2 regions of the Modestobacter italicus genome follow, and region 2 is predicted to be linked to the other one. Evidence: riboswitches for the same ligand, from Rfam matches in the RefSeq annotation. Region 2 holds a riboswitch; the other holds the start of a gene.

Region 1 (4,859 bases), 1.7 Mb from region 2:
CACCCGCCGTGGTCCTTCACCCAGTCGCCGGCGAAGGCGACCCGCTGGGCCGCGGTGGGGTGCGAGCCGAACACCCACTGCCAGACCGCGGGCGGGTCGGGGTCGTTCAGGTTGGCCACGCCGAGCGCCTCCTGCACCGCGACGAAGGACGCCGGGTCGTCGGTGAGGTCGAGGGCGTGCAGGTCGGCCCGCGCCTCGATGTGCCGGGACACCAGGTTCTGCACCGGCGTGGACACCAGGGTGCCCACCGCCAGCAGCAGGAGGAGGAGACCCACCACCTGCCCGTCGCCCGGTCCGGTGGCGCCTGCTCGCCGCAGCAGCGGCGGGGCGCCGAGCAGCCAGCCCAGCAGCGCGACGCCCGCGCCGGCACCCAGCGCGCCGATCAGCGTGCCGGTGAGGACGTCGTCGGTGGCCACGTGGCCCAGCTCGTGGGCGGCGATCGACTCGATCTCGGCGTCGGAGAGCTGGTCGAGGACCGTGTCGTAGACGACGATCCGCCGGGTGGAGCCGAACCCGGAGACGTAGGCGTTGAGCGCCGTGGTCCGCCGGCTCGCATCGGCGACCAGCACGTCCTGCACCGGGGTGCCGCTGCGGTCGGCGAGGGCGAGCAGCTCGGTGCGCAGCGGCGAGGCCGGCATCGGGTCGAAGCGGTTGAACGCCGGCTCGATGAGCAGCGGGTAGAGGAACGAGCCGACCACGACCAGCGCGGCGGCGGCCCCGCCGGCCCAGGCCCACCAGGTCCGGGGCGCACGGCGGGCCAGCGCGACCAGCGCCAGCAGGCCCAGCGCGGTCAGGCCGGCGTCGATGCCGGTGGAGGTGGCGACGTCCCGGGCCCACAGCCCCCACCCGCGGGTGGACAGTCCGTAGCGGTGCCGGACCACCTCCGCATAGGCGGCCAGCGGCAGGGTGACCAGCCGGCCCACGGCCAGGATGGCGACGGTGCCCAGCAGCACCTGCCACACCCAGCCGCCACCCAGCGGCCGGGCGACCGCGCGGGCGGTGGCCGCCCCGGCGCGGGTCAGGCCGAAGACGGCGGAGACAGCCAGGCCCAGCAGCAGGGAGGCCAGCGACGCGGGGCGCAGCGCGCCGGCGAAGTCCTCGGCGCGGGCGATCTGGGCCGGGGTGAACGCCGCCGACGGGTCGACGGGCGTGCGGCCACCCGCGGGGGTGGGCAGCAGGTCCCACGGGGTGACCACGGCGATGACCACCGCGAGCGCCAGGCCGAGCAGGACGGCCACCGCGAGCGCCGCCCGGCGCGTGCCGGGGGCGGCGGGGGCTGACACCTGCGCGGTGCTCACGCGGGCCGGTCCGAGGGGGTCTGCGCGGGCACGACGGCGAGCTTAGGCAGGCTGCCTGAGCCGCTCGGGAAGACCGCCCGGCTCAGCCGACGAGACGGCGGGCGCCCACGTAGCCCTTCATGTCCACGGTGGAGACGATCACCGGCTGGCCGGAGGTGGAGGCGTGCACCATCTGGCCGTTGCCGATGTACATGCCCACGTGGCTAACCGGGCTGTAGAAGAAGGCCAGGTCACCGGGCTGGAGGTCGGCCCGGGACACCGCGGTGCCCATCGTCGACTGGCGGGCGCTGGAGTGCGGCAGGGTGACCCCGGCCGCCGCGTAGGCGTACTGGGTCAGGCCGGAGCAGTCGAAGGCGTCGGGGCCGGACGCGGCCCAGACGTAGGGGTCACCCAGCTGGGCCATCGCGGTGTCGACGGCGACCTGGGCCGCGTCGCTGGAGGCGACCACCTCGGCCGGCGGCTCCAGCACCGGGCCGGCGGACTCGGCGACGACCGCCCGCTGCTGCACCACGCTGAGCGCGTCGTACTGCGCCTGGTAGTCGGCGGCCGCGGAGGTCAGGTCGGCCTTCTTGGCGGTGACGTCCTCGAGGGTCTGCTCCGCCGCGGCGGTGGCCGCGTCGGCGTCGGCCTTGGCCTGCTGCGCGGCCTGGGCGGCGGCGCCGACCTGGGCGAGCACGTCGTCGGTGTGGCCGGCGATCGCGTCCAGCGTGGTGACCTGGGAGAGGAACTCCTCCGCCGAGCCGCTGGTCATCAGCGCGTTGAAGCGGGACAGGTTCTCGCCGGTGAAGGCGCTGCGGGCGACCTGGCGCATCTGGGCGTCCAGCGCGGCCAGCTGGGCCCGGGCGTCGGTGACCGCCTGCGCTGCGGCGTCGGCGGCGGCCTGCTGCTCGCGCAGGGTGTCCTGCGCCTCGTTGATCTGCTCGGTGACGGCCTCGAGGTCACGGTTGGCGTCGGCGAGGAGCGCGGTGGCCTCGTCCGCCGTGGCGGCGTGGGTGACCGCCGGCGCGGCCGACGCGCTGCCCGGCAGCGCGGTCAGCGTCCCGCCCACGGCGAGCGCCAGCAGCAGCCCGGTACTGACCCGTCCGAGGCCCCGGGCACGACCGGTGCGGGCCGGAGCGGCAGCGGACCCGGACGGGCGCAGGGCGGACAGGGCACCGGACTGAGGACGCGCCACGGGCGGCGGACTCCGTTTCTTCCACTCGACCGCCTACCGAGTCAGCTGACGGGTTCGGGCGAAGGAACGCCCTGTCTCGGCGCGCCGTCGTCGGCGCGTGTGCCCCGTTCCCGGCGCACGTGAGAACTCACCCCAGGACTGCGGTGGGTCCCCGGTCCACCTCGCCGCAGAGCGGTCCGGTGGTTCGGCGGTGTCCGAGCGGGGTCACCCTCAGTGGCGACTACGTCCCTCTCCGACACGACGAACCTAAGGCCGTGACCGGATCGAGATGAAGCCCTGTCAAACCCCGGAGTGGGGGCCAGAGCTGACAAATCGCACGCGTGGGATTTGTCAGCTCACGTGCCGGTCGCCCGGCGACGACGCATCCTGATGACGCAACGGCGGAACCAGGCCGAAGTCTGCCAAAGCCTGGACCGCTCGGCGCTCCACCTCGTCGAGGTCGACGACGCTCCACGGGTCCGGGGCCGCGGTGTCAATGCGACCGACGTCACGTCCGGCCGTCGCACGACCGGGCGCGTCACCGGTAGTGGCGCCGGCGGCACGGTGCGCCACGTCCGTGGTGGCCGGGCGGCGCTCGGCGGGGTCGGGGCCCAGGGCGGGCCGGCGGGTCAGCGGCACGACGGTGGGGTCGCTCCCCCGCCAGCCGGGTGGTGCCCCCAGCAGGACCGTCACGACGCAGTCGTCGCAGCCCTCGCCCCGGACGGTGCAGGTGTCGCAGTCGATGAGCACGGCGGCTCTCCTTCTCTGTGTCCACGTCCGACACCGCGGACGTTAGGAGCACCCCCCGACAGTTCCGGCCGACCGACCTGCGGCGGCGTCCCGGGCGGCGACGCCCGCCACGCCGGGGCGGCCGCGGTCCGGCGTGGCCTCCCCGGGACTGTCGGACCCCCGACCTAGCGTCCGCTGCGTGTCGTCCCACCCCGTTCCACCGCCGTTCCCGTCGGTCGCCGGCGAGGGGGTCCCGCCGGCCTGGCGGCAGGTGGCGCTCCCCACGGCCCCTCCGGAACGGCCGCGCTACCTGCAGGCGACGATCGACGACATCGGGACACCGCTGGCCGAGGTCACCTTCGTCGTGGTCGACCTGGAGACCACCGGCGGTTCACCCAAGGACAGCGCCATCACCGAGATCGGCGCGGTGAAGGTCCGCGGCGGGCAGGTGCTCGGCGAGTTCCAGACCCTGGTCGACCCGGGCCGGGAGATCCCGCCCTACATCAGCGTGCTGACCGGCATCACCTCGATGATGGTGGCCGCCGCCCCCCGCATCGACTCGGTCCTGCCGGCCTTCCTTGAGTTCGCCCGGGGCACCGTGCTGGTCGCCCACAACGCCCCCTTCGACCTCGGCTTCCTGCGCGCCGCGTGCGAGGAGACGGGCACGCCGTGGCCTCCGTTCGCCTCGGTCGACACCGCCGTGCTGGCCCGCCGGCTGCTCACCCGCGACGAGGTGCCCAACTGCAAGCTCGGCACCCTGGCCCCGTTCTTCTCCGCCGAGACCCAGCCCTGCCACCGCGCCCTGGACGACGCCCGGGCCACCGTCGACGTGCTGCACGGCCTCTTCGAGCGGCTCGGCCCGCTGGGCGTCAGCTCGCTGGAGGAGCTGACCGGGCTCACCCGCCAGGTCGACCCGCAGCGGCGGCGCAAGCGGCACCTGGCCGAGCACGTGCCCTCCGGACCTGGCGTCTACCTCTTCCGCGGGCCGCGCGACCAACCGCTCTACGTCGGCACCTCCAACGACCTGCGCACCCGGGTCCGCAGCTACTTCTCCGCCGGGGAGCAGCGCAGCCGGATGACCGAGATGATCGCGCTGGCCGAGCGGATCGAGGCGCTGCCCTGCGCGCACGACCTGGAGGCCGCCGTCCGCGAGCTGCGGCTCATCGCCGAGCACAAGCCCCGCTACAACCGCCGGTCGCGGTTCCCGGAGCGCGCGCTGTGGGTCCGGCTGACCGACGAGGTCTTCCCCCGGCTGTCGGTCGTCCGCCGGGTCCGGCCCGGGGCCGGGGTGTTCCTCGGCCCGTTCCCCGACCGGCGGGCCGCCGACGCCGCGGTCGCCGCCGTCCACGAGTCCCTGCCGCTGCGGCAGTGCACCTCGCGGCTGTCGCTGACCGTGCTGGGCACCGCCTGCGCGCTGGCGGGGATGGGCCGCTGCGGGGCACCGTGCACCGGGGCGCAGAGCCGGGAGGACTACGCCTCGATCGCCGCGGTCTTCGCCGCGGCCGTCGACTCCGACCCCCGCGACCTGGTCGCGCCCCTGCTGGACCGGGTCGAGCGGCTGGCCGCCGAGGGCCGGTACGAGGACGCCGCGGTGCTCCGCGACCGGGTCGCCGTCCTGGTGCGGGCGGTGCGCCGGCGGCAGCGGCTGGAGTCGCTGGCGACCGTCCCCGAGTTCGTGA
Region 2 (4,859 bases):
GCGTTCCGCCCGGTGCGTAGCCGGTTCCTCACGTGCCGTGGCCTTGCGTGTGACGGGTGTGAGGGGGCCGGCCGAGGGGTCACCTCCGGTCGAAGGGCGTGACGGCGTCCGGCTCGGCGGTGAACGGGTTGGCCCACTCCGAGGTGGCGCCGGTGATCGGCTGGGCGTCGGTGACCACGGTGAACGGGGTGCCGGGGTAGATGGCCAGCACCCGGGAGGTGGAGGTCAGCTCCACGGTGTGCTCGAGCAGCTCGCCGCGGCGCAGCTGCTAGGTCGTCCGGCGGCCGCGCAGCTCCTCGCCGACCTCCGCCCGCCACTGGGCGCCGTCGTGGGTGAAGTCGATGGCCCGCACCCGGTCGGCGGGGGCGGCCGGCTCGCAGCCGGCGAACTCGGCCAGGGCGTCGTAGAGCCGTTCGGCCTGCTCGTCGTCGCTGGCCCGGGGGACGAAGAAGGCGACCATGCCGTGATCGTCGCAGCCGGTGCCGACGGTCAGCCCAGCCGGCGGCGGAGCAGCTCGTCCTCCCGGCGCAGCACCACCGCGACGAGCTCGCTGACCGCGCCCTCGGCCTGCCGCCCGATCAGCGGTGCGTCGACGCGCGCCGTCCCGGTGACGGTCGAGCGGGTGCCGTCGGCGGCCGGGGTCAGCAGCCGCTCGCCGGTGACCTGGACCGTCCGGCCGAAGACCTCGGCCCGCACGTCCAGCGCGCCGCGGTGCCCGGCGCCGTCCGGCGTCCAGGTGGTGCGCTCGACGACGGCGACCGACGAGCCGACGAACCGGGCGAAGACCGTGGGGATGCCGGCGGTGGGCGCGGCGAGGCGGACGGTGCTGACCTGCCCGGTCACGGTCACCTCCTCGGCCTGCCCGCCGAGCGCCGCGGCCCGGTCGCGGAGGAAGGCCTCGTCGGTGAGCAGGGCGAGGACGGCGTCCGGCGGGGCGGGGTAGGACGCGGAGAAGTCGATGGCCACGCCGTCATCCTCGCTGGCGCGCGTCGCGAGCGCGGCGCCGGAGGCGATCCCGGGATCGCCTCCGGCGCCGGTCACCCGTGGATCAGGGGTTGAAGCTGACGTGGACGTGGTCCATGTGGTTGGCGGTGGGCGATCCGCGGTCCTCCATGGCCTTCCAGCCGGAGCCGCCGATCATGAAGATCCGCTGCTTGTAGATGACGTAGTCGACCTTCATGCGGGCGGCGTTGTCGATCACGTACTGGGCGACGGCGTTGCCCTTGGCCCCGTCGCTGTAGACCATGAAGTCGGCGGCGAGCTGCTGGGTCGGGGAGTGACCGGGTCGGGTGTAGACGGTGGAGACCCCGAACCCGGCGACGACCTCAGCGACCACCGGGCGGACGTGGGGCGCCCAGGCGCTGTACGCGGTCGAGGTGCCGGTCGGCTTGCCGGTCAGGTCGCCGGCCGGAGCTGCCGCCGGCGCGGGCGCGGGCGCAGCAGCCGGCGCGGGGGCGGGAGCCGGTGCGGGAGCGGCACCCCGGTCGCCCCAGTTCCCCTGGCTCTGACCGCCCGAACGGTCCCAGGGGTCGTCGGCCTGGGCGACCGACTGGCCCGCGAGGCCGAACGCGAGGGAGAACGCGCAGACGGCCGCTCCGCGGAGCACCCGGGGGCGGAGGCCGGTGCGCAGGTCACGGTCGTGCGGCAGGACGGTGTGCTGGCGGTCCACGTGCATGGGGAGCAACTCCTCGGGGAGGGCCACGGGCCGTCCGTCATCGGTACGACCTCGGTGTGGCGGGTGCGTCGGTCAGGTGTCCGGGTGGACGGCCGGTTCAGCAGCCGGGCGTGCGGCACCCACCGGAGAGCCCGCGGACCTGGTCAGGTCCGGGCGGTCCGGCTCGACGCGGGGAGACCCCGGGACGGGTGCGGTGGCTGCGCCGGCTCAGGTGCGCGGCGAGGCGTCGCGGTGTCGTGCGCGACGGGTGCTCGCGGGCACTGGACAGGCCCGTGAGCGCACCATGTGGTGGGCTCTCCGTTCTCCCGTGGCCGCCTACCGGGTCAGCTGACGGGTTCGGGCGGGGAGACGCCCTACCCGCCCCTCGAGCTCAGGCTCGACGGGCGGGACTCACCCCGGGTTCGGTGGGTCCCCGGCTCCCGCCGCGGTGGCGGACGGGACTCGGCGGCATCCGGTCAGGGTCCCCGGGAGGGGAGGTGACGACCGACCGGACGCCCAGACCGTAGGGCCCGCTGTACATCCACGACAACGCGAGGGCGCGGTCGTGGCAGGTCCTGCGCCGTCGCCGCGCCGGGGCGATGTGGTAACGGACTGGTCACGGGGCCGCGAGCCGTCAACGCGCGGAGGGACGGGAGGTGTCGCCCCGTAGCCGATCCGTCAGGAATCGAGAAGCTCCGGCGCGATCGCCGGTCCTAGCCTCTCCTCGACCGGCTCCACGTGAGGGCGGAGCCCACGGATGCGAGAGGGGTGCCGAGGATGACCGCACAGACCAGCACGACCGGGGCAGGAGGCTTCAGCGCCGACGAGCGGGCCGCGATGAAGGCGCGCGCGGAGGAGCTCCGGGCGGAGAAGGGCGGCGCCAAGAAGGCCGACGGGCTGCAGGCGCTCCTGGACGCCATCGCGAAGATGACCCCGGAGGACCGCGCCCTCGCCGAGCGCGTGCACGTGACCGTCAGCGCCGCCGCCCCGGACCTGCTGCCCAAGACCTGGTACGGCATGCCGGCCTACACCAACGCCGAGGGCAAGGTCGTCGTCGCGGTGAAGAACGCCGGCAAGTTCGGCCAGCGCTACACGACGATGGAGTTCCAGGACCCGGCACACCTCGACGACGGCGACATGTGGGCGGTGTCGTTCGCCCTCACCCGGTGGACGCCCGAGGTGGAGGCCAGGGTCGCCGAGCTGGTGCGCGCCGCGGTGTCGTGAGGCGGGCCGGTCAGCCGACCGGCAGCCCCACGAGGCCGGCGACCAGGCCGAGCAGCGCGGCGACGCCGAGCGTCCGCAGCACCGACCACCGCAGCCGGAAGAGCAGCACCGCGGCGACCGCGGCGATGACGAGCGGCACCGGCCGCAGGGTGGTCAGGTCGGGCAGCTCGAGCGACAGCGGACCGCGGTCGACCTCGACGACGCCGGAGAACAGCGTGTGCACCGCGAAGTACACGCCCAGGTTCGCGATGACGCCGACCACGGCGGCGGTGATCCCGGTGAGCGCCGCCGACAGCGACCGGTTGCCGCGCAGCTGCTCCATGTACGGGGCGCCGAGCAGCACGAACAGGAAGCTCGGCACGAAGGTCACCCAGGTGACCAGCAGCGAGGCCAGCACCGCGGCAACCCAGGGGTCCAGGTCGCCGGGTGCCCGGTAGGCGCCGAGGAAGGCGACGAACTGGACCACCATGACCAGCGGCCCGGGCGTCGTCTCGGCCAGCGCCAGGCCGCGGACCATCTCGCCGGGGGACAGCCAGCCGTAGACGGCCACGGCCTGCTGCGCGACGTAGGCGAGCACGGCGTAGGCGCCGCCGAAGGTGACCACCGCGGCGCCGGAGAAGAAGAGCGCCTGCTCGGTGAACACGCTGTGCGCACCGGTCAGCACGCCGACGGCCGCGATCGGCAGGCCCCAGGCGACCAGCCCGACGAGCAGCACCCGCACGGTGCGGCGCGCGGTGGGGGCCTCGTGGTGCAGCACGTCGTCGGAGATCACCGGCGGCGGACCGGCGTCCGCGCCGTCGGCGGCCACCTTCTGGGGCAGCGCGGCCGGTCGCCACCGGCCGAGTGCCCAGCCGGCGACCCCGGCGAGAGCGACGACCACCGGGAACGGGACGCCGAACACCGCCAGGGCGAGGAACGAGGCCACCGCCAGGACGACGAGCGCCCGGCTGGCCAGCGCGCGCCCGGCCACCCGGATCACCGCCTGGACGACGATCGCCAGCACCGCCGCGGCCAGACCGGTGAAGACCGCGGTGATCGCCGTGGTGGTGCCGAAGGCGACGTAGACGGCGGACAGCGCCAGCAGCGCGACCACGCCGGGGAGCACGAACAGGCCGCCCGCGACGAGCCCGCCGGCGGTGCCGTGCAGCAGCCACCCGACGTAGGTGGCCAGCTGCTGCGCCTCCGGGCCGGGCAGCAGGGTGCAGTAGTTCAGCGCGTGCAGGAACCGGCGCTGGCCGATCCAGCGCCGCTCGTCGACCAGGGCGCGCTGCATGACCGCGATCTGGCCGGCCGGGCCGCCGAAGGTCTGCAGCGAGATGCCGAACCAGGTGCGCACCGCGGCGCCGAACGGCACCGTGGTCTGCACCGGCGGCTGGTCGGTCACGGGTTCCTCGACGGTCGCAGCGCGGGGTCCTGGGGCTCCTCGGGCAGCAGCAGCCCCAGGCACAGCAGCAGGGTGCCGAGGCAGGCGGTGTAGCCGGCGAACAGCAGCCCCGGGTCCAGCCCGACCGCCGCGGCCAGCCCGAGGCCGAGGACGAGGCCGCCGACGACCTGGCAGAGGGCGCGCGTCCGGCCGCGGACGACGTGCACGGTGACGGGGGAGCCGGGGGTGCTCATGACGGGCCTCCAGGGGGTCGGGTCATGCCGGTTCGCGGCCGAGCAGCAGGCGGCGGCGGTGGAACTCGTAGAGCGCGTCGAAGACCGGGCCGGAGACGGCGAGGGTGCGCTCGTCGCTGCCGGTCATCGACAGCCCGCGCAGGACGACGTCCAGGCCGGGGGCCTCGGGTGCGTCGAAGCGCGCGTCGTCGAGGTCGGCCTCGTGCACGATCTCGGCGATCTTCCACAGGACCGGGTCGGTGAGCTGGTGCCGGCGCAGGATGGTCTCGAAGGTGCAGTCGCCCCCGTGGTGCCCGAGGTCGACCCCGCGCATGTCGAAGGGCGTGGCGTCGGCCGGCACCTCGGCCAGGTCGCCGACGAACAC

The links. A riboswitch is a leader RNA that binds a small molecule or an ion and turns the genes downstream of it on or off. The one in region 2 is predicted to bind cyclic di-AMP.
Region 1: it holds a riboswitch for cyclic di-AMP, as region 2 does, so the genes downstream of both, MODMU_RS16820 (C40 family peptidase) here and MODMU_RS28875 (VldE C-terminal domain-containing protein) in region 2, are expected to answer to the same signal.

Annotation. Positions count from the first base shown of each region.
Region 1 is NC_017955.1:3,514,600-3,519,458, forward strand. Features, by position in the region: gene MODMU_RS16810 (glycosyltransferase family 4 protein) at 1-3, opposite strand, end outside; gene MODMU_RS16815 (M48 family metalloprotease) at 1-1,298, opposite strand, end outside; gene MODMU_RS16820 (C40 family peptidase) at 1,381-2,472, opposite strand; cyclic di-AMP (ydaO/yuaA leader) riboswitch at 2,488-2,672, opposite strand; gene MODMU_RS16825 (hypothetical protein) at 2,803-3,144, opposite strand; gene MODMU_RS16830 (DEDD exonuclease domain-containing protein) at 3,380-4,859, shown strand, end outside.
Region 2 is NC_017955.1:1,792,545-1,797,403, forward strand. Features, by position in the region: gene MODMU_RS28415 (hypothetical protein) at 80-235, opposite strand; gene MODMU_RS08740 (hypothetical protein) at 269-460, opposite strand; gene MODMU_RS08745 (DUF2505 domain-containing protein) at 490-966, opposite strand; gene MODMU_RS28875 (VldE C-terminal domain-containing protein) at 1,049-1,675, opposite strand; cyclic di-AMP (ydaO/yuaA leader) riboswitch at 1,973-2,132, opposite strand; gene MODMU_RS08755 (iron chaperone) at 2,432-2,878, shown strand; gene chrA (chromate efflux transporter) at 2,889-4,262, opposite strand; gene MODMU_RS08765 (hypothetical protein) at 4,259-4,495, opposite strand; gene MODMU_RS08770 (chromate resistance protein ChrB domain-containing protein) at 4,518-4,859, opposite strand, start outside.